Regions from separate parts of the Planifilum fimeticola genome, predicted to be linked through region 1. Evidence: riboswitches for the same ligand, from Rfam matches in the RefSeq annotation. Region 1 holds a riboswitch; each other region holds the start of a gene.
What was found. Region 1 has a riboswitch for S-adenosylmethionine ahead of metH (methionine synthase). Riboswitches for the same ligand answer to the same signal wherever they lie in the genome.

Region 1 (7,204 bases):
CGCCCAGCTTGGCCGCGGCGGTCAGGTTGGTGGGGATGGTGGCCACGCTGCTGCCGGTGGCCAGCGCCGTCACCGCCGGAGAGGGGATCGCGCTCCAGAATCGGCGGACGCCCCTTCCGCCTCCGGCCAGGAAGGCGTACAGGGTAAAGAAAACGGCGAAATACAAGAGGGCCACCGGATAGTAGACAGCGACCGCCCGGGCGTAGGAGCCGACCAGCTGAGGGCCGAATTCCCCCACCAGCGCCGCGAAGTAAGCCCCCAGACCGACGGGGGCGTACCACAGGATGATCCCCACCAATTTGATCAGCACCTCGGACAGGGCGGACAGGCCCCGGGCCACCATCTCCCCCTTTTCCCCCGCCTGACTGACGGCGATCCCGAAGAGCGCGGCCATCAGGATCAGGGCCAGCATCCGTTCCTTGGACAAGAGATCCCGAAAGTCGGGGGCCGTCACCGTCTGGACCAGCTGTTCGCCCAGGGTGATCTCCTCCTGTCCTTCCGGTTCCTCCAGCGTGATGTTCACTCCCTCCGCCGGGTTGAACATTTTCACGGCCCCCAGCGTCAGCAGGGAAGAGATGATGCCGGTGACCACGAAAATGAGGAGCATCCAGCCCACGATTTTGCCCAGCCGCTTCAGGCTGGACATGTTGGCGATTGAACTGCTGATGGTGACGAACACCAGAGGTACCACGATCACGAACATCAGGTTCAGAAAAATATCCCCCAGAGGCTTCAGCACCGCCGATTTGGGCCCCAGGATGAAACCAATCACGCTGCCCAGAGCGATGGCGGCCAGAAGGATGAGGGGGAATCGATAAGCACGCAGAAAAGCCATCGCGGATGATTCCTCCTTCGCATCCAATCATACCCGAAGAACGAACCCCGCGCCACGTTTGTTTCATTCCTGTTTTTACAGCCGGATTCCCCGGGGGACCGCCACCCGTTCCAGGAAGCGGAAGGCGAGGTCGAACAGGATGGCCAGAAGAGCGGCCGGGATCGCTCCCGCCAGGATCAAGTCGTCCCGGTACATTCCAAGACCCCGGTTGATCAAGTCCCCGAGGCCACCGGCGCCGATAAAGGTGGCCAGGGTGACCAAACCGACGGTGAAGACGGAGGCGGTGCGGATGCCGGCCATGATGATGGGAAGGGAGAGGGGGAGTTCCACCTTGAGCAGGATCTGCCGGGAGGTCATGCCCATTCCCCTTCCGGCCTCGACGATGGCCGGGTCGACGCGAATGATGCCGGTGTAGGTGTTGCGCAGGATCGGAAGCAGTGCATACAAAGTGAAGGCGATGACGGCGGAGTCCCGGCCGATCCCGATGAAGGAGACCATGAAGGCGAGCAGGGCCAGGCCGGGCACGGTCTGGATGACGGCGGTCGCCCCGATCACCCACTCGGCCAGCTTCCGGAAACGGGTCAGCAGGATGCCGAGGGGAACGGCGATGAGAATGGCGGACAGGATGGATGTGGCCGACATGACGATATGTTCCTGAAAGGCGATCCAAATGTCCGTCTTCCGCTCGACAAAGGTATGGATGAGTTCCATCGTGTCGCTCCTTTCGATAGGCAGGTCAGTCGCCGACTTTGCCCCATTCGGCCAGACCGTCCATCATGCTGGTTCGGCTGACGTATCCGACCAGCCGGTCCGCTTCCAGCACGGGGACCATCGGAATGCGGGGATCCCGGAAAATGGCGGCGATCTCCCCCAATCCGTCGCGGGCGCTCACCCCTTGGGGAGGAGGTTTCAGAATGTGGCCGACGGAAGTGTTTTCGTGGCGGCTCGCTTCCAATTGTTCCAGGGTGACGATGCCCAGCAGGCGTTTTCGGGTGTCCGTCACGAACAGGGCTTCCAGTCCCTCCTCCTTCATCAGGCGCAGCGTTTCGGCGGGTTCCTGATCGGGATGGGCGGTGACCGGCGCCGGACACATCAGGTCGTTGACCGTGGGGACGCCGTTCTGCGCTTTTCGCCGCCGGTGGACGCCGATGAACTCCCGGACGAATTCATCGGCGGGATGTTCAAGCAGCTGGTCCGGTGTTCCCGTCTGCACCAGCCTCTTCTCGTTCATGACGACGATCCGGTCCGCCACCTTGAGGGCTTCGTCCATGTCGTGGGTGACGAAGACGATGGTTTTCCGCATTTCCGACTGGAGGCGGATCAGGTCGTCCTGCAGCTGTTCGCGGCTGATGGGGTCCAGGGCGCTGAAGGGCTCATCCATCAGGACGATGTCGGGTTCTCCCGCCAGCGCCCGGGCGACGCCGATCCGCTGCTGTTGTCCGCCGCTCAACTCCGAGGGGTAGCGGTCCCGGAAGGTGTCCGGCTCCAGCCCCACCATGTCGAGCAGCTCGTCGACCCGCTTTCGGCACGCTTCCCGGTCCCACTTTTTCAGTTGGGGAACGAGGGAGATGTTTTCCGCCACGGTCATGTGGGGGAACAAGCCGATCTGCTGGATCACGTATCCGATGTTGCGGCGCAATTCCACCGGATCGATCCCGGAGATATCCCGGCCGTCGATGGTGATGCTGCCCTCCGTCGGCTCGATCAGCCGGTTGATCATGCGCAGGGCGGTCGTTTTTCCGCAACCGCTGGGGCCGATCAGGACCAGCAATTCCCCTCTGGAAATCTCCAGGCTGAAATTCTTGAGGGCGACGGTTCCGTCCTCATACTTCTTGGTCACACGGTCAAATCGGATCATTCTCCATCCCCTTTACTGAATCAACCCTTTTTTCTTCAGGAACCGGATGGCCACATCCCGGGGTTCCTTGTTTTCCAGGTTCACCTCGGCGTTCATTTCCGACATCTCTTCGGTGCTGATCTGCCCGGCCAGCATTTCCAGGGCTTCCTTCAATTCCGGGTGGGACTCCAGGGTTTCCCGCCGGACGACCGGGGCGGCGTCGTAGGGAGGGAAATATTGCTTGTCGTCCTCCAGGACCGCCAGATTGAACTGCCGGATTCTCGGATCGGTGGAAAAGCCGGTGATGATGTCCACTTCTCCCTTGTGGACCGCCTGGTACATCAGGTCTTCATCCAGGGAGACCTTTTTGCCGAATTGAAATCCGTAGGCTTTGGTGAGCCCCTCATAGCCGTCCGCCCGTTCATAGAAGGTTCCGGGGGCGCCGAAGGCGAGGGAGCCGGCTTTCCCCTTCAGATCGCCCAGTCTGGAGGCGCCGAGGGAGTCCGCCTTGTCCTTTCGCATGGTCATCACATGGTTGTTGGCAAATCCCAGGGGCTTCAGCCATGTCACATCCAGCTCATCCTCGTACCCTTTTTTGGTCGCTTCGTATATTTCATCGGGCGTCATGCCGGGCCGAAATTCCTTGTGAAGGATGGCCATGTATCCCGTGCCCGTGTATTCCACGTACAGATCGATGTCCCCCTTTTTAAGGGCTTCCGTCAGGACCGTCTCCGAACCGAGTCCCTCCTTGACTTCCACTTCCAGGTCGGTGTGTGCCTTGATCGTCTCCGCCAGCAGATGGGACAAAATCCATTGTTCCGTCCAATCCTTTCCGGAGACGATCACTTTGCCGGAGTCCGCCTGGCCTCCGCAGGCGGTGAGCAAGAGGATCAAGAAAAGTGGGACGAGAAGAAAGATTTTTTTCATTTTATTACCTCCATAGGGAAACATTCGTTTGCTAAGTACCCTTTCTGCTCCGGCAAAAAACGCCTTTTTCGGGCGGGGTTTCCGCCTTTCTTCGTTGTATTTTTTTGAAAAAAGATTCAATTTGTCGTTTCAGGACTCCCCAATCCGGTAAAATAGGGGTGGAGCCTGCTGGCGATGATGGTTGCGAGAAGAGCGTGGGGAAGGGGATTGAAAGAGATTGTACAGCGTCTACTCCAACGATCGGTTGTTTGCTGTCGTCGATCTCATGGAGGGAATCGAGGGAAGCCGATTTGAGATCCTTGAGTACAAGGAAGTGAAAAAAAGCGGTGCCCCTTTGCGGCAAATCCGGATTGTTCTGAACGAGGGGGAGGTCCGGTCTGCGGAGGGTGTGCTCCAGTTTTTCAAGGGGAACATCGGCGTGAAGACCAAACCGGGGGAGGGAGGGGCCGCCTCCGAAATCCTGCGGAAAGCGATGACCGGAATTCTGGCGAAGGAATCCCTGGTCAAACAACCCCTCATGCTTCCCGTCTACAGCGGCGAGGGCGAAATCTATCTGAAGCCGTCCTTTGGTCACTATCAGCTTCTCTGGATGGAGCGGGAGGAGATTATCGTCGACGAGAATGTGTTTCTCGCCTGTGACGCGACCGTCAGTGTCAGCCCCGTCCGGATCAAGCTCCCCGCTTCGGAGGGCAAGGAGGACAAGGTGCTGCTGCAGGTGAAACTGTCCGGCACCGGCGCCTGCGTGCTGCAGCTGCCCGTTTCTCCGCAGGAGGTCATGTGCCTTCCCGTCGCCGAGGAAAAATTGCAGCTGGAAGGTTCCTATGCCTTTCTGCGGAAGGGGGCGGTCCAACTCAGCGTGACCGGCAAAGGGAAGGATTCCCTCTCCTATCATTTCTCCGGAACCGGTGAGGTGTGGGTCGCTCCCACCAAGGACGTCCGTTGACCTATGAAACAGCGTGACGGGAATGGGGCATGTTAGAAACGGAGGCTTCGGTGAATCCACTTGTACCTTTCACATGCGAACACGAAGAGGGGGATTTCCGTGAAAATCAAACTGACCAGCGTACTGGTGGACGATCAGGAGAAGGCCCTCCGGTTTTACACGGAGGTTTTGGGCTTTGTGAAGAAACGGGATGTTCCGGCGGGTGGAGCCCGGTGGCTGACGGTAGTTTCACCCGAGGGTCCCGAAGATGTGGAGTTGCTTCTTGAGCCGAACAGCAATCCGCTTATTCAGATCAACGGCCAGCCCGCCGCCGCGGCCTATCAAAAGGCTCTTTATGAGGCGAAAATTCCCTATACCATGTTTTTTGTCGAGGATATGAATAAGGAATACGAGCGCTTGAAAAAACGAGGGGCCACCTTCGTCATGGAGCCCACCAAAACCGAATGGGGCTACCAGGCCATGATCGATGATACCTGCGGCAACCTCATCATGATTGCGCAGGAGGAAAAGTGACGGTTTCTGAAAGGTGCCCCTTTCAGAGTGGATATTGACAGTCCGACACCGGATCAAGTATCATGACAGAAACAGCTGTGGGGCGCAAGCGGACGAATTCCGCGGGCGTTGCGCCCCTCGAAGGAACGGACAATTTCATAGTGAGAGCGCTCTTATCAAGAGAGGCGGAGGGACTGGCCCGATGAAGCCCGGCAACCTATCGGAAGCGATTCCGGTGTGGTGCCAATTCCTGCAGAGAGTCTATCTCTGAGAGATGAGAGTCTGGAACCCCACCCAACCTTTCATCCGCAGAGATGGAAGGTTATTTTTTTACAAAGGATGATGGCGATGGAGAAGCACCCGTTGGTTCGACGGATGGAGGAAAAAATCCTGATCCTGGACGGCGCGATGGGAACGATGCTTCAGCAGGCGGGACTTTCCGCCGAGGATTTCGGCGGGGAGGCGCTGGAGGGATGCAACGAAATGCTCAATTTGACCCGGCCGGACCTGATCCGAAGAATTCACGAGGATTATCTGGCGGCCGGGGCGGATCTGATCGAGACCAACACCTTCGGGGCGACGCGGATCGTGCTGGAGGAGTACGGACTCGGGGACCGGGCGGAGGAGATCAACCGGAGAGCCGCCGAGCTGGCGGTGAACGCCGCCCGCCGGTGGTCGACGCCGGAACAGCCCCGCTTCGTCCTGGGGGCGATGGGGCCGACGACGAAGACCCTTTCCCTGACCGGAGGCGTCACCTTCGACGGGTTGGTCGACGCTTACCGGGAGCAGGCCCGGGGACTGCTTCTGGGAGGCGTGGACGCGCTGCTTTTGGAGACCGCCCAGGATACCCTCAACGTGAAGGCGGGGGGCATTGGAATTCGCCGTGCCTTTGAGGAACTGGGGCGGGAGGTGCCCCTCATCATCTCCGGGACGATCGAACCGATGGGGACGATGCTGGCCGGTCAAAACATCGAAGCCTTCTATCTCTCGGTGGAGCACCTGAAGCCGGTGGCCGTCGGCCTCAACTGCGCCACCGGACCGGAATTCATGCGGGATCATCTCCGGACCCTGTCCGGGCTGGCCCGGTGCGCGGTCAGCTGTTATCCCAACGCGGGATTGCCGGACGAAGAGGGGCGGTACCACGAGACGCCCCGGGCGCTTGCGTCGAAACTGGCCGCCTTTGCCGACGCGGGCTGGCTCAACATTGCCGGGGGTTGCTGCGGGACGACGCCGGAGCACACCCGCGCCCTGGCGGAAGCCCTGCGGGGGAAGAGGCCCAGACGGCCGATTTCGTCCCATCCGCCGGCGGTTTCGGGGGTGGAGGCGGTCTTCCTGGAAGAGGACAACCGCCCCCTCCTCGTCGGCGAGCGGACCAACGTGATCGGTTCGCGCAAATTCCGGGAACTGATCGCCGACGGCCGGTATGAGGAGGCGGCGGAGATCGCCCGCCGGCAGGTGAAGGGCGGCGCCCAGATCATCGACGTCTGCCTGGCCGATCCGGACCGGGATGAGCTGGAGGACATGGAGCGGTTTCTCGAACATGCGGTGAAGAAGGTGAAAGTTCCCCTGATGATCGATTCCACCGATCCGGCGGTGGTCGAACGGGCCCTCACCCATTCCCAGGGAAAAGCGATCATCAATTCGATCAATTTGGAAGAAGGGGAAGAGCGCTTCGCCGCGGTGGTTCCCTTGCTCCGCCTTTATGGAGCGGCGGTGGTCGTGGGGACGATCGACGAGGAGGGGATGGCCGTCGATCGGGATCGGAAACTGGCGGTGGCCCGCCGTTCTTACGAATTGTTGACGGAGAAATACGGGGTGGCGCCCGAGGACATCATCTTCGATCCCCTGGTGTTCCCGGTAGGAACCGGGGACGAAGCCTATATCGGCTCCGCGCGGGAGACGGTGGAGGGCATCCGGCTGATCAAAGAGGCCTTCCCCCGCTCCGCCACGGTCCTGGGCATCTCCAACGTTTCCTTCGGCCTGCCCTCCGCCGGCCGGGAGGTGCTGAACGCCGTCTTTCTCTACCACGCCACGAAGGCGGGCCTGGACTACGCCATCGTCAACACGGAGAGGCTGGAGCGCTACGCGTCGATTCCCCCGGAGGAAGTTCGGCTCGCCGAGAGGCTCCTTTTCGAAACAACCCGGGAAAACTACGAGGCGGTTTTAGGCG
Region 2 (7,204 bases), on a different contig from region 1:
AGGAGACGGTTCAGGGCGCCCTTCAGTTGTTGTATGAACTGCAGCAATACTTGGCGGAGATCACCGGGATGGACCGGGTTACCCTGCAGCCCGCCGCCGGAGCCCAGGGCGAGTGGACCGGTTTGATGATGATCCGGGCCTATCACGAAAGCCGCGGCGACACGGGCAGGAACAAGGTGATCGTCCCGGACTCGGCCCATGGAACCAACCCGGCCAGCGCCACCGTCGCCGGGTTCAAGACCGTCACCGTCCCCTCCGATGAAAAGGGGCTTGTCGATGTGGAAGCGCTGCGGGCGGCGGTGGGGGATGATACGGCGGCCCTCATGCTGACCAACCCCAACACCCTGGGGCTGTTTGAAAAGGAAATCCAGGAGATCGCCGATATCGTGCACCAGGCCGGAGGACTCCTCTATTACGACGGAGCCAACGCCAACGCCATTCTGGGCATCGCCCGCCCCGGGGACATGGGCTTTGACGTGGTCCACCTCAACCTGCACAAAACCTTCACCACCCCCCACGGAGGCGGCGGCCCCGGCGCAGGGCCGGTGGGCGTCAAGAAGGAACTGGCCCCGTTCTTGCCCGTTCCCGTCGTGGAAAAGGGAGAAGAGGGTTTTTATCTGAAGGAAGACCTGCCCCATTCCATCGGAAGGGTGAAGGGGTTCTACGGCAATTTCGGCATCTTGGTCAGGGCCTATGCCTACATCCGCACGATGGGGCCGGACGGTCTGCGCCGGGTTTCGGAAAACGCCGTCCTCAACGCCAACTATGTGATGCGGAAGTTGGCGCCGTACTTTGACCTGCCGTATCCGCAACACTGCAAGCATGAGTTTGTGCTTTCGGGCAAGCGTCAGAAGAAACTGGGCGTGCGGACCCTGGACATGGCCAAGCGGCTTCTGGATTTCGGTTTCCATCCGCCGACGATCTATTTCCCGCTGATTGTCGATGAATGTATGATGATCGAGCCCACGGAGACGGAAAGCAAGGAAACCCTCGATCAGTTCATCGACGCGATGATCCAGATCGCCCGGGAAGCGGAGGAAAACCCGGAACGGGTCCAGGATGCCCCCACTGCCACGGTGGTGAAGCGCCTCGACGAGGTGACCGCCGCCCGGAAGCCGGTGCTGCGTTGGGAGAAGAGCGAAAAAGCGCAGTGACCTTGTATACGGATCGAAACACCGGACCCCAACCGTTTTCGGTTGGGGTCCGGCGTTTGAAAGGCTATTCGTCATGTGTTTCCTGCTGACTGGAGTAGAGGCGGAACATCGCGACCCTCCTCGGCTCGGAAGTGGTCATCAGTCCCACCCTCCCCCAGATGTGCGGGATGCTTGGGCTGACTTCTGCGGAAGTTTCACGGATCTTTGCAGCACAGTTTAGTCAGGAAATAGTTGAAAGTGACGGCGTGTTGCTGTTCATCCAGAGCGGCGCGCCTGAAGGCCCGACGGATGCGGGGATCGTAGGCCCTGTCGGAAATGTCGAGATAGAAATCGACTGTTTCCAGTTCGTCTTCGATGGAAAATTTCAGCCCCTGCCGATAATTCTCGGGAGGGGATCCCTCCATCACCATCGGCCTGTGTCCGGTGAGTTTTTTGTAGATCCTGAGGAACAGTTTGTAGTGTTTGATTTCATCCCTTCGGATTTCCCGTATGCTGGTTCGCTCCTTCTCCGTCGGCGCCAACCGGGCCAACGCCTCGTAATAGCCGATGGCATGGTATTCCCCGTTGATCGCTTTCGCGATGTCGGCGATGAGCCGGTTCATCGGTTCCGAACTGCTGGAGTCGGTGCCGGGGTAATGAAAGGCATTCATCCGTGACCCTCCCGGGGGAATTCAGGCTGTATGCTCATTTCACCATATGGTTACATATCCCGATAAGTGCGCCCATTTTGGGGGAATGCCCCTTCGGAATCCAAGGAGGGGGTGCAGAGGCAAGTACAAAGGTTTGGTTGTCGAGACGCCGTTTTTGCGGCGCCGGCTGCAGGCATTCTACGTCCGTCGTCTTGGAGAAGGTTTCAGCGTCTTGGCAAGTCGTGATATCCTTGGGGTGAATCCAAGGATATCACGACTTGCCAAGGAGGCGGTTGCCGTGAAACGGGCGCTGTTGGTCATCGATGTTCAGAACGAGTATTTCACCGGACGGTTGCCGGTGACGTACCCGGAGGGGAGTCTCGACCGCATTTTGGAAGTTATGGACGCCTCATCGGAGGAGGGAATTCCGGTGGTGGTGATCCGTCATACGTCACCGGTGGAAGGCTCCGGGGTGTTCCGGAAGGGGACGGAGGAGTGGAAGCTTCATCCGGAAGTGGCGAAACGCCGCCGGGATCTCCTGGTGGACAAACGTCTGCCCGGTAGCTTTACGGGAACCGGATTGGAGGAATGGTTGAAGAATAACGGTGTGGACACGGTGACGATCGCCGGGTATATGACGCACATGTGCTGCGATTCCACGGCAAAGCAGGCATACCATCGCGGTTTCGCCGTGGAGTTTTTGTCCGACGCCACCGGAACCCTTGACGTGACCAACCAGGCGGGCTCCGTCTCCGCAGAGGAGATGCACCGGGCGGTTCTGGTCGGCCAAGCGGCGCGGTTCAGCCAAGTGATCACCGCCGGAGAGTGGATTCGCCGCATGCGTAACGGCTCTGAATGAGAGTGAGCGTTTTGGGTACGGCACGGATGGAACGGGGGCTTGTTCACATTTCACATGCCCGTTCCACTTTTCTTTCGGATGATCGATGCCGGACCCTGAAAACAGCTTATCAGTGGTGAATTGATTGAGTTATTACCTCGGACCTGGAGTTTTCCGTAGGTCGACTCATCAAAGCGGGTCGGTCGGCGCGATCGGAGGAAGCATTCATGACGGTCTCAACTTTACCCCGGGCCTTCTATTCGGATGGATTGCAGGCTTTTCTTTAATGGAGATTTTGCTGACTGCCGGAATGGGCACCATCACTTTCAGTGTCGTGGCCAAACCCGGAATCGAAAATGATTCTCCGGATCGTCATGTTTGATGATGTGTTCCTGGCTGTTTATCCGTCATTCCGCTCGGGATTGCTCTTAAGTGAAGCCGCTTCCCTTAGCGGTTTAATTGTATCTGCCCTTCTTGCTCCGGGGTACATGCTGTTGATTTTCCTGTTGGGACAATAATCCGTTCCCTTGATCAATCCGGCGTTGAACATCAAATCCAACGAAGTGTCCATGCTTTCTCTGCTGTTCCTGATCGTTGGTTTTTCGGTGGAGTGCTTCTTGTGGGGCTTGTTTCGGCGGGAACGATACATATGAGGCGCATCGAAAATATGATTTTCTTGTTTCGGGATTTCTTTGGCGCCCTGTTTTTCAACTTCGGTCTCACCATTGATCCAATGGCATTGAGTGATGCGGCATGGTTGGCCTTGAGTGCCGTCCTGTTTTCGATCATAGGCAACAATGCAGCTGGAATACTGTCAGGCCGAAGTGCTGGACTTTCACCAAAGGCGTCGATGAATATCGGGTTGACGATTGTGGCCAGGGGAGGGTTCTCGATCGTCGCGGCCAATCTCGGTGCTGCAACCGGGTTGCTTTCCATATTGCACCCCTTTGCCCCCTGCATGGGGGGCTTGGGCCGTTGTTGGCGAAGGAATCTCCCCGTATCTGAATCGGTAAGACATCCGGCCTCAGACGCACATCCGGCTGACCGTTGAAAAAATGTTGACGCCGCGTCTCGGATCTCCTATAATAAATGAAAGAATTCTTATGGGAATAACAGGTGAATATGGCGCTGCGCTCTTATCCAGAGTAGGCGGAGGGACTGGCCCGATGAAGCCCGGCAACCTTCTTGCGCTGAGCGAGAAAGGTGCTAATTCCTGCAAAACGGTGAATCCGTTTTGAGAGATAAGAGAGGCGGGAAGAAGATGATCGTTTCATGCCTCTCTGTCTTTTCAGAGGGGCATTTTTCATGGTTTTTTCGGGTGCAACCCCCGCCGGGCATTGCCATAATTCCTGTTATTCTGATCCAAATACTTGAAAAAGGATGGATGACCCGTGAGAAATTTAGTCAAGTCGGTACTGATCGGTGCCCTTTTGTTTGCGGCGGTCGGCTGCGGCACCGATGCCGGAAAACCGTTGGACGAGCATCGGCTGGTGGTCGGGGTTACGGCAGGCCCCCATGAACAGATCATGGAGAAGGTCAAAGAGGTGGCGGCCAAGGACGGATTGGACATCGACATCAAGGTGTTCAACGATTATCCGATGGTGAACGTCGCCCTTGCGGAGGGGGAACTCGATGTCAATTCCTTTCAGCATGAGCCCTACCTGGAGCAAATGAAAAAGGACAAGAATTTGGACCTGGTGGCGGTTGCCGATACCGTCAACTTTCCGATGGGGATTTACTCCAACAGGATCAAGGACTTGAAACAGCTGAAAAAAGGGGACAAAATCGGTCTGCCCAATGACCCGACCAACGGGGCGCGCGCGTTGCTCCTGTTTGACCAGGCCGGGCTGATCAAGTTAAAGAAAGGCATCGGCATCCAAGCGACGGTGAAAGACATCGTGGAAAACCCGTTGGACCTGGAGTTGGTCGAACTGGAGGCGGCGCAGATCCCCCGCCAGCTGGATGAATTTGCCGCCGCCGCGATCAATACCAACTTCGCCGTCGAACACGGTTTGTTGCCCACCCGCGACGCCATTTATATGGAGCCGAAGGATTCCCCCTGGGTGAATGTGCTGGCGGTGCGGACGGAGAACAAGGATGATCCGGTGATCCAGAAGCTGATCAAGGCCTACCATTCGGAAGAGGTGAAGCGTTTCGTGGAAGAGACCTTTAAAGGTTCCGTGGTTCCTTCCTGGTAACCGGAAAAAATGCCGCTCTTGAAAAGGGGGAGGATGATGATTCGGCTGATCAACGTGTCAAAAACCTTTGTCACAAAAAAGGGGAAAGTGGAGGCACTCAAGAATGTTTCCCTCGAACTGAAAAAGGGGGAGATCTTCGGCGTAATCGGGCACAGCGGGGCCGGGAAGAGCACGTTGATCCGCTGCATTAATTTGCTGGAGCGTCCCACCTCCGGAACGGTGCTGTGGAACGGGGTTGATTTGATGTCTCTGTCGCCCAAACAACTGAGGGATGCCCGGCGGAAGATCGGGATGATCTTTCAGGGGTTTCACCTGCTGAAAACAGCAACGGTTTATGAAAATGTTGCGATTCCACTGAAACTTTCAGGAGTGCCGAGGGGGAATATCGAGGAGCGGGTGGAAAAATACTTGGACGTTGTCGGACTGGAGGAAAAGCGCGATGATTATCCGAGTCAGTTGTCGGGCGGACAGAAACAGCGGGTGGCGATTGCCAGGGCGTTGGCGCATGAACCGGAGGTACTTCTGTGCGATGAAGCGACAAGCGCTCTGGACCCGGAAACCACCGATGCGATCCTTGAACTGCTGTTGAAGATCAATGAGGAATTCGGGATCACCATCCTCCTGATCACCCATGAAATGAACGTGATTCGAAAAATCTGCGATCGCGTCGCGGTCATGGAAAAGGGGCAAATCGTCGAAACCGGTCCGGTTCTGAAAATCTTCACTTCGCCGGTCCATGAGACGACGAAAAAATTCGTCAACAGCCTGTTCCATGTCCAATTGCCCCAGGCGCCGTCTCATCGACGGTACGAAACCGGGAGGCTCGTCTCCCTATTCGTCCCCTCCTCCGTCGGAGAGACCGTCTTGACGCAGGTGAGCAAGAGGTTTGACGTGTTTCCCCATCTCCTTTCGGGAGGCATTCTTCACCTCAAAAAAGGAACCCTGGGCAGGTGGGTGGTTCACTTTACAGGGGATGAGGAGGAAATTGAACAAGCGATGCTCTTTTTGCAAAATCAGGGGGGTCGGATCGAAGGGGTGAATTTGCGTGCAGATTTCAATCGGCGGATTTCTTGACCGATGGGGGGATACCCTTTGGGAAGCGACGCTGCAGACGTTTCAAATGGTGGGCATCTCCCTGTTCTTCTCCGTTGTCATCGGCTTGCCTTTGGGGGTACTGTTGGTTTTGACCCGTCCGGGGAAAAGTTGGTCCAATCCGCTCCTTTACCAGATCCTCAATTTGATCATCAATATGATCCGTTCCGTTCCCTTTATCATTCTCCTCTTTTTCATCTTGCCGTTTACGAAATTGGTTGCGGGTACCACCATCGGGGTCAGAGGAGTGATCGTTCCCCTCGTCGTTTACACCGCTCCCTATATCGCCCGATTGATGGAGCAAGCGCTCTTCGAGGTGGATCGCGGAGTGATCGAAGCCTACGAAGCGATGGGGATCCGGACCAGAGACATCATCTGGCACGTGATGATTCGCGAGGCGAGGCCTTCCATTGTTTTGGGACTGACCATCGCCACCATCGGTTTGATCGGAGCCACAGCCATGGCGGGATTGGTCGGCGGAGGAGGACTGGGGGATTTGGCATACCGTTTTGGACATCTGCGATATGAGGCGGACGTTATGTATTTTACCGTGGGATTGTTGATCCTGCTGGTTCAAGGATTGCAAACCCTCGGAAACCGGCTTGCGGATTTATTGAAAAAGGATTAATCCCTTTGGCTTCAGTTGCAAAAAGATCTCCTTCCCGGCGGGGGAGATCTTTTTGCGTACGCAAGGGTTTCGGTTCTCGAGGTTGACAAGCCTTTTCCGGTGATAATAGGATGTTCCTAGGAGACTGAAATTTGAAACAGCGTTGCCGAAAGGGACATCGTTGCGCAAGGGAATCATTTTGAAACATCAGGGCGGGAGGTTAAGCATGAAAGGACAAACCGTGATCGTCACCGGCGGGAGCAGCGGGATCGGGAAAGGGATCGCCGCCAGGCTGTGCCGGGACGGAGCCCATGTGGCGATCATCGGCCGGGACGAGGAGAAGCTGAGCCGGGCCAGGGCGGAAATCGAAACCTTTGACGGCCAAGTGTTGACCATTCCCATGGATGTCCGCAATCCGGATCAGGTGGCGGAGATGGTGGAAAAGACCAAGGAGCGGTTCGGCCGGATTGACCATCTGATCAACAATGCGGCGGGCAATTTCATCGTCCATGCGGAGGATTTGTCCATCAACGGATGGAATGCGGTGATCAACATCGTGTTGAACGGGACCTGGTACTGTTCCCAGGCGGTGGCGAAGGACTGGATCGCCTCCGGCGGGAAGGGTTCCATCGTCAACATCGTCGCCACCTATGCCTGGACGGGGTGCGCCGGCGTGGTTCATTCCG
Region 3 (7,204 bases), on a different contig from region 1:
GCGGAAACATGTCCACCGGGACGATCCGGCCGATCCGGTATCCCCCCTCCAGAAGACGTGCGGAATCCTTGGCCAGGGTGGAGGGGTTGCAGGAAACGTATATCAGCCGTGGCACCTTTACCCGGATCAGGGCGTCGATCAGTTCCCCTCCCAGTCCGGTCCGGGGCGGATCGACGATCACCACGTCGGGCCGAAATCCCTCCGACACCCGTCGGGGAAGCCATTCTTCGGCGCGCCCCACGTGGTATTCCGCGTTGTTGATCCCGTTTCGGCGGGCGTTTTCCCGGGCGTCCCGGACGGCTTCGGGGACCGTGTCCATCCCGATCACCCGGCCCGCCTCCGGAGCCAGCCACAGACCGATCGTTCCCACCCCGCAGTAGGCATCCACCACGGTCTCCCGCCCGGTGAGGGATGCCGCCCGTCTCACCTCGTCGTACAGTTTGACCGTCTGTACCGGATTCAGCTGAAAAAAGGAGGGAGCGGAAAGGGCGTAAATCCGTTCGTCCAGCACTTCGCGGATCGCATCCGCCCCCCACAGCACCCGGCTTCGTTCCCCCCACACCGCGGAGGTTCGCCGGGGATTGACATTAAGAACGATGCTGGCCAGCCGGGGCAGGCATTCCCTCAGCCGCTTCACCAGGCTCTTCTCCCGGGGAAGATCGGGAGTGCGACTGATCAGCACCAACTGAACCTCCCCCGTTTGAAGGCCGATCCGCGCCACGAGATGGCGGAGGGAACCGGTGTGCTTACGCTCATCATATATCGGAATTTCCAGCTCCTCCACCACCCTGCGGGCCTCCTCCAGGGTCCGATTCACTTCCGGATGCTGTACGGCGCAATCCCCCATTTCGATCAGCCGGTGGGACCTGACGGAATACATTCCCATTTTCACGCGCCCGCCGATCCGCTTCAGCGGCAATTGCGCCTTGTTCCGGTATCGCCAGGGATCGTCCATTCCCACCGCGGGGGCGATGGGCAAATTCTTCAGGCCTGTGTAACGGGAAAAGGCCTCCTTCAGAAGCTCCCTTTTCAAGCGGAGCTGAAAGGGGTAATCAATGTGCTGCAGTTGACAACCGCCGCATTCCTCGTAGACGGGGCACGGAGGTTCTCTCCGGTGCGTTGAGGGTTTGAGGACGCGAAGGAGGCGAGCCCGGACAAACCCCCGCCCCTCCTCAAACACCCTGGCCAACACCGTCTCCCCGGGAATCGCCCGCTCGACGAACACCACCTTTTTTCGAAAGTATCCGATCCCTTCTCCATTGATCCCCATCCGGCGTACCGGAAGCCGGATCACCTGCCCTTCGGCTAGGCGCACAGATTGTTCGGTTTTGTTCATCTTTTTCCGTTCCTTTCCCTGCCGGTTGCCGGCGAAAAGAAAAATGCCTGTGCGGCCATCATACCACACAGGCAGTCCCTTTTCCCACTTCACTGAGCCGAACTGATCTTCGCCTCCCGTTCGGCGCCGACGGGCTCCGGCGTACCCAGCAGGGGGCGAAAGACGACCCTCTCCGCCTCCAGCTCCAGTTCCTCCGTCAATTTCTCCTGAAGGGACGGATCCCAGCGGCGCAAAATCAACGCCAGCGCGCTTCGCTCGTCCCCCGGCAACCAGGCGACATCCACGGCCGAAGTTCCGAACCGTTTCAATCGCTCCTTCACTTGTTGGGAGATATCGGAGCCGAGGCGATCCTTCGTCTCGATGAAGGCGAAGCGCGCTCCCCCCTCTTCCCAGACGGGGAGAACCAGCGGACGCCGGTAGGACAGCGGCCGGGGAAGGGGGAGACGGAAAAGGTTGCAAAGGTCCTCCACCATGGCGCTGGCGGTGGGCTGTTCCCCCGCTCCCTGGCCGACCAGCGTCACGTCCTGAACCGTGTCCGCTTCGATATGGATGGCGTTGTAGACACCGTTGATGCCGGACAGGGGATGGGAAAGGGGAACCAGGGTGGGCCCCACCTGCAGGGCAACGGGACCTTCCTCCCCGAACTGCTCCGCCTTGGCCAGCAGTTTGATCCTATACCCCAACCGGTGGGCCAATTCCAGCTCCGCGGGCGAAATATCGGTGATGCCCCGCCGTGCGATCTCGTCGACGGGCACCACGGCTCCGAAGGCGAGACGGCTGAGAATCGTCAGCTTGTGGGCGGCATCAAATCCCTCCACATCGGCGGTGGGATCGGCCTCCGCGTAACCCAGCCGCTGGGCCTCTGCCAGCACTTCCTCAAAGGAGCGCTGATGTTCCCCCATCTGCGTCAAAATGAAATTGGTGGTGCCGTTCAAGATCCCGGAAACGCGCAGAATCCGGTTCGCCTTCAGGAAATGCTGCAGGGTGCCCAGCACCGGAATCCCGCCGCCGACACTGGCTTCATACAGGAGCTGAACCCCGTGCTCCTGGGCCAGCTTTTCCAATTCCGCTCCATGTTTGGCGATCAGTTCCTTGTTGGCCGTCACCACGTGGCATCGGGAGCGGATGGCCCGTTCGATGTAAGTTCGGGCAGGCTCCACCCCGCCCATCGCTTCCATGACCACATCGACCCCTGTCGCCATGATCTCCTCGAACCGGGTAGTGAGCAGGTTTTTCACTCCGTCCACTTTCCGCTTCTTGTTCGGATCGCGCACCAGGATGTGCTTGACTTCGAACAGGAGTCCGGTTCGGCGTGCGATCACATCCTGATTGCTTTGGAGCATTTTGTACACGCCGGTTCCCACGGTCCCCAGCCCCAACAGGGCCACATCGATCCGGTCCACTCCGCTTCCCTCCCTGTGCATTGGATAAAATGAAAACCCTCTTCGAATAAGAAGAGGGTATGTAAACGCAACATCCATACCCCGCTCCTTATCTCTCAGCGCCCCCGGCACTGCAGGAATTGGCACCTTTGCCCCTGGAAAGCACCCCGTGGGTGCCAAGGCAAGGTTGCCGGGCTTCATCGGGCCAGTCCCTCCACCTCTCTGGATAACGAGTCGGGTCAAGCTATGCAATTTAATTAGTCCTTATTATCTTACAGCGGACCCCCTTTGTCAAATCTTTTTTTTGTCCAAAACGATTTTTTCTATTTGAACGGTTCCGCCTCCTCGGCTCGGAGATTGCACATGAAAACGGCCCGGTCGCCGGGCCGTTTCACCTCAGGGGCGCATCTGGCGGGCCAGCGCTTCTTCCGCCCTTCTCACCATTTCCTTCACCATGTGGCCGCCGATGGCACCGCCGATCTTTCCCGCCTCGGCGGCTTTCAGATCGCCGTTGTCCTCCGGCTTCAGCGGAACGCCCAAACGGCGGGCCACTTCGAACTTGACCTCTCCGGGATTCATCGGGCCCGTTCCCAACTCCCGGCTCATCACCTGTGCCTTCAGCCGATCCATTTCTCCGCGGGCCTGGGGCACCAGCAGCCGGTTGCGGCGACGCCTGCGCGCCATCTCTTCCACCCCCTGGTCTTAGTGTGTCCAGCCGCCCGTCTCTCTTGCACCGACACAAAAAACCCTCCGGTCGAAACCGGAGGGATAGCCCGGGAAATTTTCCTCATCCGCGGGCGTTCAGATAGCGTTTGTTCACTTCTTCCCAGTTCACCACATTCCACCAGGCCTTCACATAATCCGGACGCTTGTTTTGGTATTTCAGGTAATAGGCATGCTCCCAAACGTCGATGCCCAGGAGCGGTTTGTCGCCGTCCATCAGGGGATTGTCCTGGTTCGGGGTGCTGGTTACGGCCAGTTTCCCGTCGGATTTCACAACCAGCCAGGCCCATCCGCTGCCGAAACGGGTGAGGGCCGCCTTGGTGAATTCCTCCTGGAACTTTTCAAAGCTGCCGAAGGTTTGGTTGATCGCGTCGGCCAGCTCCCCGGTCGGTTGGCCGCCGCCGTTGGGGCTCATGCTTTCCCAGAAGAGGGTATGGTTGTAGTGACCGCCCCCGTTGTTGCGAACCGCGGTGCGGATCGACTCGGGCACCTCGTTAATATTGCGGATCAGATCTTCCAGCGATTTTTCGGCCAGGGCGGCATGGCCTTCCAACGCAGCGTTCAGGTTGTTCACGTAGGTGGCGTGGTGACGACCGTGGTGAATCTCCATCGTCTGCGCATCGATGTGCGGTTCCAGCGCGTTGGCGGGATAAGGCAGCGCGGGCAATTCAAACTTCGCCATACACGTGATCCCTCCATATGTAAGTTTTGTTTGAACAGGATGGCCTGCTTAGCATGCCCAATCATCAGCCCATCATCGGCTTCCCCTATTATTATGACCCAAAATCCCGGATATGGTCAATTTTTTTTCGCGAAAAGTTTCAGAAGATCGCTTCCGGCAGTCCGGTCACATCCTCCACAATGTAATCGGCACCCAATTCCTCAAATTTCGCCCGCGCCTTTTCCCCGGTCAACCCCGTCAAGGTGGCGGCGAAACGGCACCCCATCCGGCGCGCCGCCAACAGATCGGCGACGGAATCGCCGACGATCAGCACCTCTTCGGCCCCCGGAAGCGGAAAATCGGCGTCAAGACACGCTTCATCCGGCGCCTTCAGGCCCAAATAGCCCTTCACATAGGTGAAGGGATGCGGCTTGCCCAGCGGGGCGCGGTCGGGATGGGACTCCTCCGCCCGAACCACCTCGCTGGCGGTGACGATCCGTTCCGGTTCGAAGGCATCCAGCAAACCCAGCGACCGGAGGGGCACCTCCGTCTCCAGGCGGGGGCGTCCCGTCCCGATCCCCAGGACGATGCCCCGGTCGCGCAGGCGGCGCAATGTCCTTTGGATCGCCTCCTTCGGGGCCAGGGGAATCTCCTGGTGAAGAAACCCCGGCTTTCCCGGCGTCCGGGGCTTACTTCCCTCGACCCTCCGATACAAATCCTCGCCGAGATACCACTCCTGAAACGCCGATCTCCCCAGTTCCCACAGGGCGCTGTTTCGGGAAAAAGCCGGCTTTTGAACGTCCAGCCAATCCTCCGCGAGCCGGTTGAGATGGAGGAGAAGTTCGTGCTTTTCCGCCCGGGACGTGGAAAAAGCGGGAATAAAGGCATCGTAGGAAGGTCGGAAATCGATCCCGGCATCCCGTGCCGCCCGGCCCAGTCCCTTCAACCGTTCGGCGTCGATCGGCTCCTCGAGCCAATTCCGGCTCCAGCCTGGCCGGATCTCCTCCAGCCGGCGGAGAAGGGATAAAAGCTGGCAGGAAAAGGTGAGAAACACCATGTCCCAGTTGGAGTTGATGCCGCGGGCCTTCAGCCAGTCCAGCACCCGGTCCTGGACGAACACCTCCCGTCGAATCCGGCGGATGGTCTCCTCATCGGGTTCCGGTGTAAAGTCTTCCCCGGACAATCCCAAATATTCCGGGTGGTGCAACATCTCCCACACGGTCAGGGCCGATGCGTCAAAACAGCGCTCCTCGCTGAGAAACACCCCGTCCACGTCAAACAAGATCATCCTGTACAAGTGCCGTTCCCCCCGTCAAAGCTCAACCTTTCCCTGAACATTTCTTATACTTTACCAGATCGGCGGGGAAAATCATAGAGGGCCGGCAGGTGCGCACCCCCAACTCCCCAAAAAATGGTTGCATAAAAACCGTTGACGAAATTTTTTCAAAGGGATATAGTAAATATCACAAATACAATCATTTTAAAACAATATATAACACATCTTTTGTTCATTTCTGTTTGTAATCAAAGGAGCGAAACCGGTCCATGTTGCCCGCCGAGCGCAGACGATTGATCCTGAAACAGATTGAGACGGAGGGTTCCGCCCAGATCAATCAATTGGCCGAACGGTTCGGCGTGTCCGCGATGACCATCCGCCGGGATCTGGATGTGTTGGAGGCGGAACGAAGAATCGTCCGTACCCGCGGTGGGGCCATGCTGCGGGAGGATCCCCGCCGCGAGTTTCCCCACCGGTGGAAAGATGAGAGGAACCAGCCGGCCAAGGAAGCGATCGCCCGCCGGGCCGTCGCTCTGATCGGATCGGGGCAGAGCGTCATCCTCGATGCCGGTTCGACCAACTTGCGGCTGGCGCGGCAGACGGCCTCCCTCCAAGACATCATGCTGATCACGAACGATCTGAAAATCGCCTTGGAATTGGGCGACATCGAGGGCCTTCACGTGGTGTTGACCGGAGGGCAGCTGAAACCCAAGGTGTACAGCCTCGAGGGGCACCACGGCGTGGCGATGCTGTCCGGATTCAACGTGGACACGGCGTTCATCGGTTGCGATGCCTTCGATCTGGAACGCGGCGCCATGACCAACAGCATGACCAAGATCTCCATGAAACAGGCGATGATGAAAAGCGCCAAGCGAAGGGTACTGCTGGCCGATTCCAGCAAATTCGAACAGCGGGCGCTCCTCTCCTTTGCGGATCTGACCGATTTCCACACCATCATCACCGATGACGGCATCCCCCCGGAGAGCGCCGAAGCCTGCCAAAAGGCGGGCATCGAAGTGATCATCGCTTCGAAGGAGGAAAGCGAAACATGACCCGGCTGGCGGTGATCGCCGACGACATCACCGGTGCCAACGCGACCGGCGTCCTCCTCCGCAAAAAGGGATGGAGGGTGGCGGCGCTGTTGGACCACCGCGCATCCCCTGAACACCTGTCCTCCTGGGACGGCATCGTGTGGAACGCCAACTCCCGCCTTCTCCCCGCCGGGGAAGCGGGAAAGCGGGTCCGAGGGATGGCCCGCCGGCTCCGGGATTTGCCCTCCGGCGAGACCCTGCAACTGGCCAAGCGGATCGACAGCACCCTGCGGGGAGCCATCGGCGCCGAAACCGAAGCGATTCTGCAGGCTTGCCCCGGGGATGCGGTGGCGGCGGTCGTGCCCTCTTTCCCGGCTTCCGGGAGGATCACAAGGGGGAAGACGCTGTTCGTCCACGGCGTCCCCGTCCACCAGACGGAGGTCGGGAGGGACCTCTACTCCCCGGTTCGCACCTCCGATGTCGTCGAATTGATCCGGTCCCAGACCTCCCTGCCGGTGGAATGGGTGGAAACGGGAAAAGCCCCTCACCTAACGGAAGCTCTGTCCAAAGCAGTGGCGCAGGGAGCCAAAATCGTGGTCTGCGACGCCGAGTCGGAACGGGACATTGAGGCCCTCGCCGAGGCCTGGGCCGCCCTGGACATCCCCCTTCTTCCCGTCGATCCGGGACCCTTTACGGCGGCATACGCCACCGCCAAAGCCTCGATGAAAAAACGCCTGCTGCTGATCGCAGGCACCCCGGCGCCCACCACCCGCGAACAATTGGAGGTGGTCCAAA
Region 4 (7,204 bases), on a different contig from region 1:
TTCCCACGAATTCCCCGTGGAGCGCTACCTTCGGAATGCCAAAGCTCCCGTCATCTATGAGGGAACCCGCGAGATTCACCAGATCATGCAAGGGGAGTACGCGCTGGGTTACCGAAAGGACAAGCCTCTCCGCAGGAACCTGCCCAAATGGCCCTTCGAGGAATGAGACGTTTTTCTGCCCGCCCCTTCCAGGCGGGCTTTTGCGCGAGTCCCAATTGCTGACAAAGGGACGGCCCCCGCGTTTGTCGAAAGGTGGAGAAAACGAAAAGACGCCCGGGATGTTCCGCGCGAAGAGACTCGAGGGGGGAATCGGATGGGAAAGACGATCATGCTGGCGGGACATGCCAAGCTTCCCCAGGGGATGGCCGCGAAAAGCGTGTTTGAGACCTTGACGATCACGGCGGAGATCGACCGGAAATACGGAGTGATCGTCCAAGCTTCCTGCACGCTGGCCACAAGCCACGCCCAGGCGTTTATCGGGGAACTTTTGAAGGGATACAGCTTGCTGGACGGCATCGATCCGATTCTCGATGCGATCAGGGAAGCGTATCAAGGAAAGGCGAAACAGGCTCTCGTTGCGGCCGCGAAGGATTTGTACGGACAATTTTTGCTGTACCGGGATAAGGAAGGGGTACATGGGAGGCAAAATTGACGCGCAACCTTGGCCCTGGGGTAGGTGTGGAAAAAGGACCTGATGAAGTCCCGCACCGGACCAAAGGGAACGCAGATGGCGGAAGGAGGTGAAGCGGGGCGCCAAACTACCCCCGATTCCTTCAGGCGGGCATCAGCGGCTCGACCGGTTCCTCCTCGAGCCTTTGGTTCATCAGCAGGCGCACGGCATCGTTGATGGGAAAAATGTTGATCAGTTCACCGCGCGCATTCATCACCCGGTAGTTGAGGGATGATCCCACCCGTTGAACCACATAATTTCCCATGCGGATGCGGTTCGAACCCTGGAGACTCATCAATTGCCGGCGGATCGCGATTTTCATACGCATTCCTCCTTTGAAGCGATTTTCTTTTTTGACCCTTGAATCTGTTCTGTTGGTCGCATTCCATTTCGCTCATGGCTAAACTCCTTCTTCCCGCAGTTTTTTGACGCTTCGGACATCCCCGCCGTTTGGAACTCAGTGACTCCTCTTCTCAGACGCGGTGTATCGCCTCCCGCCGCCGATTATAAAAACACAATACGATAATATAAAATTGTAGATTATTGTGATTGTCCTGGTTCACCCTGCCCGTTGTCTGGGCAAGGGCAACCAAGGATGATGGTGTTTGATGAGGTATGGGGGTAGCTTCACTTATCTTATAACCGCAATGATCTTTTTGTAAACATTTCTTTTTTATTACAGGAATGGGATTCCGCTTTTTCTCGCCGGATTGCGCATAAAGACAAAAACCTCCCCTGCACCAATGCAGGGGAGGTTTTTCGGTTGTCCGGCGGACCGAAATCTCAGGCAGACATGACTTTCCGGATCCGCTCCAGGGCCCAGTCGAGCTCTTCCCGGGTGATGGTGAGGGGAGGGGCGAAGCGGATTGTATTTTCATGGGTTTCCTTGCACAGGAGCCCGGCTTCCGCCAGCCGCTCGCAATGGGGGCGGGCCGGTTCGTAAAGTTCCATCCCGATAAACAGTCCTTTGCCGCGCACTTCCTTGATGATCGGATTTTGGATCTTGAGAAGTTCCGAGCGGAAATACTCGCCCAGTTCCAGGGAGCGCTCCGGCAGGCGCTCGTCCAAAAGCACCTCCAGCGCGGCGACGGCCACGGCGCAGGCCAGGGGGTTTCCACCGAAGGTGGATCCGTGGGAGCCCGGTTCGAAAACCCCCAGTACATCCCGGTCGGCGGCCGTGGCGGAGATGGGCATGACGCCTCCTCCCAAAGCTTTTCCGAGGATGTAGATGTCCGGCTTGACCCCTTCCCAGTCACAGGCGAACAGTTTTCCCGTCCGCCCGAACCCGGTTTGGATTTCGTCGGCGGCAAACAGGATGTTATGCTCCCGGCACAGCTGGTAGGTTTCCTTCAGGAATCCCTCCGGCGGGACGATCACGCCGGCTTCCCCCTGGATCGGTTCCATCAGGACCGCGGCGGTGTGAGGGGTGATCGCCTTGCGGAGGGCATCGATGTCTCCGTAGGGGACGACTTTGAAGCCGGGGGTCAGCGGGCCGAATCCCCGCTGATATTCTTCGTTGGATGAAAGGGAGACGGCGGTGATGGTCCTTCCGTGAAAGTTGTTCTCAAAGACGATGATTTCCGCCTGATCCCGCGGGATTCCCTTCACGTCGTATGCCCAGCGGCGGATGGCCTTGATGGCCGTTTCCACCGCTTCCGCCCCGGTGTTCATCGGCAGAACCATCTCTTTACCCGTCAATTCCGCCACCTTTTGGTAAAATTTACCTAATTGGTCGTTATGAAAGGAGCGGGAGGTGAGGGTGATCCGGTCCGCCTGCTCCTTGAGGGCGGCGATGATCCGGGGGTGACGATGGCCGTGGTTGAGGGCCGAGTAGGCGCTCAGCATGTCCATATACCGATTGCCATCGGCGTCTTCCACCCAGACGCCCTCTCCCTTGGAAATGACGATCGGAAGGGGGTGGTAGTTTTTGGCTCCGTAGTGCTCCGTCAGTTGGATAATCGCTTCGCTCGTGGTCATGGCGTCCTCCTTTGTGGGCATGTTCCGCAAGTCACTTATCCACATTGTAGTCGGAAGTGGCGGTTGAAATCAATGATCGACTTCATTTACAGAAAACCCATGGGTACTCTTTTGCAGGAGGTTGGCGCCGCTTGTTCCGATGCAGGAGGGAATTGGCAAAGGAGGGACGTTCCGCGAGGGAGGGGGTGGGGATTCTGAACTTATCTCCGGAAGGCAGGGGGGATGCTTTGGGGGAAGCGAAACACATTTTCGGGATCGTATTTGGCTTTTACCCTTCGCAATCGGGGGTAGTTTGCTCCGTAGTAAACCGGCCCGGAATTTTTAATTCCTTGGTCCGGAACGTTGATATAGGACCCGACGATGAAAGGCTGGAGCTTCCGGCGCGTGTTGCGAACAAGGGCGATATTTTTGGCGGCTTCGGAACGCTTGATCCATGAACTGTTCCACTCGACGTAAAATTTGGCTTTCCGCCAGAAGAACGCCGTCGCCTCAGGGGGGATGCGGCTTACAGCGCCGCCCCAGTTGAGGAAAAAGAAACCTGCGGGGGATCCGGGTGTCGCTTTCTCTAAAAATTGGCGCATGACCTGAATCGCCCTTTCCGGGAACGGGCGCATCGCGAAACCGGAAGAGAACTGGTTGCTCCACCTTTGGGTAAGGACCGGATCGGGAGGCAACAAAAAGTTTACGGCTTTCGGGTATGGCAACCACCGGATGATCTTCGTCGTGGGAGTGCCGACGCTCAATACAGGCTTCAACAGGCGTACGGCCTCCCTTTTTGGTCCCAGGAACAGCCCCTGCATGGTGACACGGCCTCCGATTTTCGGGCCGATTTCCAAGTAGGTGCCCAGCCTCGTATCGACGGAAGGAGCCCATCGCTGCCATACTCTGAATACCTTTGCGAACTGATTCCATGGCCAGATGATGCGGAATACTGTCGCCCTGGCCGGGGCGCGATGCACTTTGAATTTGTATTTGGTATATATCCCGAAGTTTCCGCCGCCACCTCCGCGGGTAGCCCACAGGAGGTCCGCGTGACGATTTTGGTCTGCGCGAATCACCCTTCCCTTCGCATCCACCATTTCCACTCCGATCAGGTTATCGCTGAGAAGGCCGATCGATCGCTGGAGAGGCCCGATTCCCCCGCCGGGTGTGATGCCGCCGATCCCGACAGAAGGGCTGTCGCCAAAGGGGGACATAAATCCTTGCCGTGCGAGGGTCTTCACGATTCTTCCCACGGTGTTGCCCGTCTCAACGATCGCAATTCCCTTTTTTTTATCCAACCAAATCTTTTTCATACCGCTTACATCGATGACAATCCCCCCGTTGACCTGGGAGAGATTCGTTTCCAACGCATGCCTTCCGCTCCTGGCGCGGATGGGGACGCGATTCTCACGGGCCCATCTGATGGCGTTTGCTACATCTTGCGTCCTTTGGGCAAACACAAACACTTTGGGAAACCTGTTCGTATGGGGATCCCAATTCTTGCGCGCCCGTTCATAGCCTGGATCTCCTCTGAAGATGACCCGCCCGGTCAGCCGCGCTTTTGATTTCAACCTTTCCAACCTCCTTTGAGCGAACGTTGCAAATTATCCTATGTGGAACATCGGGGCATGGCGTGGACCGATATATCGGCAGAAATCTTTTTTTCTATCGTCGGGCTCGTGCAAAAGGTCGTCCATCGCGAACACATGGTGAATGGAACTTTTTTTTGCCGTTGAAAAGCGGAAAGGCAACCCTTATTCATCGGGAGGGTCGGCCGGGAGGAGGGGGGTTTCAACGCATCCGATTTCGCCGGACGGTGGATCGTCGATGCTTCGGGTGCGGATTTTTTGAAAAAAGATTGTTGACGGAATTCTGGGGAATCCCTTATAATTAAATACAAGTTTTCTGACGGGAATGACAAGGAAATACCGCATGCAGCACTCTTATCCAGAGCGGCGGAGGGACTGGCCCGATGAAGCCCGGCAACCCCGGAATCATTCCGGAAGGTGCCAATTCCTGCGGAAACCTTCGGGTTTCCGAGAGATAAGAGGAGAGCGGCATCACCGAGCCTCTTCTCCTGGATAAGGGAAGGGGCTTATTTATTTAAAAAAGGGGGATTTATCGATGGCGGAAGAGAAGCAGTATCGGCCGGAGACGCTGGCGGTGCACGGGGGGCAGGAACCGGATCCCACCACCCTTTCGCGGGCGGTGCCCATCTATCAGACGACATCTTATGTTTTCCGCGACACCGAACACGCGGCCAATCTGTTTGCGCTGAAGGAGTTCGGCAACATCTACACGAGGATCATGAACCCGACGCAGGATGTGTTTGAAAAGCGCATCGCCGCCTTGGAAGGCGGTGTGGGGGCGCTGGCGACGGCCTCCGGCCAGGCGGCCATCACCTACTCCATCCTGAACATCGCCAAGGCGGGGGATGAAATCGTCTCCTCCAGCAGCCTGTACGGAGGAACTTACAACCTGTTCCATTATACCCTGCCCAAGCTGGGCATTACGGTGAAATTCGTCGATCCCTCCGACCCGGAGAATTTCCGCAAGGCGATCACCGATCGGACGCGGGCCGTCTTTGGGGAGATCATCGGCAATCCCAAGTTGGATGTGCTCGATCTGGAAACGGTGGCTGCCATCGCCCATGAAGCGGGGATTCCGCTCATCGTCGACAACACCTTCGCAACCCCGCACCTGTGCCGGCCCTTTGATTTCGGGGCGGATATCGTCATCCACTCCGCGACCAAATTCATCGGCGGCCACGGCACGTCCATCGGGGGCGTGATCGTCGATTCGGGGAAATTCGATTGGACGAACGGCAAGTTCCCCGAATTGACGGAACCGGATCCCAGCTATCACGGCGTTTCCTACACCGAAGCGGTTGGTCCTCTGGCCTACATCATCAAGGCGCGGGTGCAGCTGCTTCGGGACATCGGCGCGGCGCTGTCGCCCTTCAACGCCTTCCTGTTCCTGCAGGGGCTTGAAACGCTGCACTTGCGGATGGAGCGGCACAGCGAAAACGCGCTGAAGATCGCCCGCTACCTCCGGGAGCACGACGCGGTGGAATGGGTCAGCTATCCGGGATTGGAGGATCATCCGTCTCATGAATTGGCGAAGAAATATCTGCCCAAGGGGCAAGGCGCCATCCTCACCTTCGGAATTCGGGGCGGTCTGGAGGCCGGAAAGAAACTGATCGAAAACCTGAAGCTGTTCTCCCACTTGGCAAACGTCGGCGATTCCAAATCTCTGGTGATTCACCCCGCCAGCACCACGCACCAGCAACTGACGCCCGAGGAGCAGGTTTCCACCGGGGTGACGCCGGATCTGGTCCGCCTGTCGGTGGGTACGGAAGCGGTGGAGGACCTGATCGATGACCTGGACCAGGCGCTGAAAAAGAGCCAAAGCGCAGTGGGCGTCTAAACCCTGAACAGGGTGGATGATCCGCGGCTGTCCGGCCGTTCTCGGACACGTACACGCATCTGGGAGGGATCGGCGTGCATCTCGACTCCCGATTGGCACAAATTGGAACGAAGAAGGAAAAAAGCACGGGAGCAATCAGCTATCCCGTCTACCATGCGACGGCCTACCGCCATCCCGCCCTCGGGGAAAGCACCGGTTACGATTATTCCCGGACGGCCAATCCCACCCGGGATGTGCTGGAAGAAGCGATTGCCTCCTTGGAAGGGGGAGACGACGGTTTTGCCTGCAGTTCGGGGATGGCGGCGATCCAGACGATGATGGGTCTCTTTTCCCAGGGGGATCACCTGGTCGTTTCCCTGGATTTGTACGGCGGGACCTACCGGCTGTTTGAACAGGTCCTCACGGGCTACGGCCTTTCCTTCAGCTATGTCGACATGCGGGATCTTCCCGCCGTCATGAAGGCGATTCGATCTCAAACAAAAGCCCTGTTCGTGGAAACGCCGACCAATCCGCAGCTGCAGGTGGCCGACCTCCGCGCCTTGGCCGAAACGGCCCGGCGCCACGGATTGATCCTGATCGTCGACAACACCCTCATGACCCCTTATCTGCAGCGGCCGCTCGCGCTGGGGGCGGACATCGTCATCCACAGCGCCACCAAGTATCTGGGGGGCCACAACGACGTGCTGGCGGGCCTGATCGTGACCAAAGGGGAGGAACTGACGGAGAGGATGCGGTTCCTTCACAACTCCATCGGTGCGGTGCTCGCTCCCCAGGATGCCTGGTTGCTGATGAGGGGGATGAAGACCTTGGCGCTCCGGATGGAGCGCCATCAGACCAATGCGGAAGCCTTGGCCAGAACCTTGGCGGAGCATCCGCTCGTGGAGAAGGTGTATTATCCCGCCCTCGATCCGGAGGCGAAGGCGGTGCAGAGCTCCCAGGCGGCCGGATTCGGGGGGATGCTCTCCTTTCGGGTCACGGATCCCGGTCTGGTGGCTCCCTTCCTTCGCTCCCTCAAGCTGATCTCCTTTGCGGAGAGCCTGGGTGGTGTGGAAAGTCTCGTCACCTATCCCGCCACCCAGACCCACGCGGACATGCCCGAGGAGAGGCGGCGACAGGCGGGGGTCTGCGACCGGCTGCTGCGGCTTTCCG

Region 2: another riboswitch for S-adenosylmethionine. It lies ahead of CLV97_RS12100 (MetQ/NlpA family ABC transporter substrate-binding protein); the one in region 1 lies ahead of metH (methionine synthase).
Region 3: another riboswitch for S-adenosylmethionine. It lies ahead of CLV97_RS08225 (homoserine dehydrogenase); the one in region 1 lies ahead of metH (methionine synthase).
Region 4: another riboswitch for S-adenosylmethionine. It lies ahead of CLV97_RS06995 (homocysteine synthase); the one in region 1 lies ahead of metH (methionine synthase).

Annotation. Positions count from the first base shown of each region.
Region 1 is NZ_PVNE01000013.1:58,677-65,880, reverse strand. It holds gene CLV97_RS09520 (dicarboxylate/amino acid:cation symporter) at 1-835, opposite strand, end outside; gene CLV97_RS09515 (ABC transporter permease) at 911-1,546, opposite strand; gene CLV97_RS09510 (betaine/proline/choline family ABC transporter ATP-binding protein) at 1,572-2,693, opposite strand; gene CLV97_RS09505 (glycine betaine ABC transporter substrate-binding protein) at 2,706-3,599, opposite strand; gene CLV97_RS09500 (AIM24 family protein) at 3,817-4,542, shown strand; gene CLV97_RS09495 (VOC family protein) at 4,642-5,055, shown strand; SAM riboswitch class I at 5,205-5,315, shown strand; gene metH (methionine synthase) at 5,383-7,204, shown strand, end outside.
Region 2 is NZ_PVNE01000020.1:7,048-14,251, forward strand. It holds gene gcvPB (aminomethyl-transferring glycine dehydrogenase subunit GcvPB) at 1-1,154, shown strand, start outside; gene CLV97_RS12085 (ferritin-like domain-containing protein) at 1,349-1,804, opposite strand; gene CLV97_RS12090 (cysteine hydrolase family protein) at 2,082-2,642, shown strand; partial or broken gene CLV97_RS17910 (cation:proton antiporter) at 2,786-3,626, shown strand; SAM riboswitch class I at 3,755-3,869, shown strand; gene CLV97_RS12100 (MetQ/NlpA family ABC transporter substrate-binding protein) at 4,013-4,819, shown strand; gene CLV97_RS12105 (methionine ABC transporter ATP-binding protein) at 4,856-5,893, shown strand; gene CLV97_RS12110 (methionine ABC transporter permease) at 5,871-6,539, shown strand; gene fadH (2,4-dienoyl-CoA reductase) at 6,745-7,204, shown strand, end outside.
Region 3 is NZ_PVNE01000011.1:4,577-11,780, forward strand. It holds gene rlmD (23S rRNA (uracil(1939)-C(5))-methyltransferase RlmD) at 1-1,336, opposite strand, end outside; gene CLV97_RS08225 (homoserine dehydrogenase) at 1,426-2,739, opposite strand; SAM riboswitch class I at 2,825-2,951, opposite strand; gene CLV97_RS08230 (small, acid-soluble spore protein, alpha/beta type) at 3,115-3,402, opposite strand; gene CLV97_RS08235 (superoxide dismutase) at 3,506-4,123, opposite strand; gene CLV97_RS08240 (HAD family hydrolase) at 4,263-5,390, opposite strand; gene CLV97_RS08245 (DeoR/GlpR family DNA-binding transcription regulator) at 5,648-6,430, shown strand; gene CLV97_RS08250 (four-carbon acid sugar kinase family protein) at 6,427-7,204, shown strand, end outside.
Region 4 is NZ_PVNE01000008.1:106,701-113,904, reverse strand. It holds gene CLV97_RS07020 (acyl-CoA dehydrogenase family protein) at 1-166, shown strand, start outside; gene CLV97_RS07015 (DUF3870 domain-containing protein) at 314-652, shown strand; gene CLV97_RS07010 (hypothetical protein) at 774-992, opposite strand; gene CLV97_RS07005 (ornithine--oxo-acid transaminase) at 1,454-2,647, opposite strand; gene CLV97_RS07000 (FAD-binding oxidoreductase) at 2,848-4,200, opposite strand; SAM riboswitch class I at 4,570-4,679, shown strand; gene CLV97_RS06995 (homocysteine synthase) at 4,754-6,055, shown strand; gene CLV97_RS06990 (aminotransferase class I/II-fold pyridoxal phosphate-dependent enzyme) at 6,130-7,204, shown strand, end outside.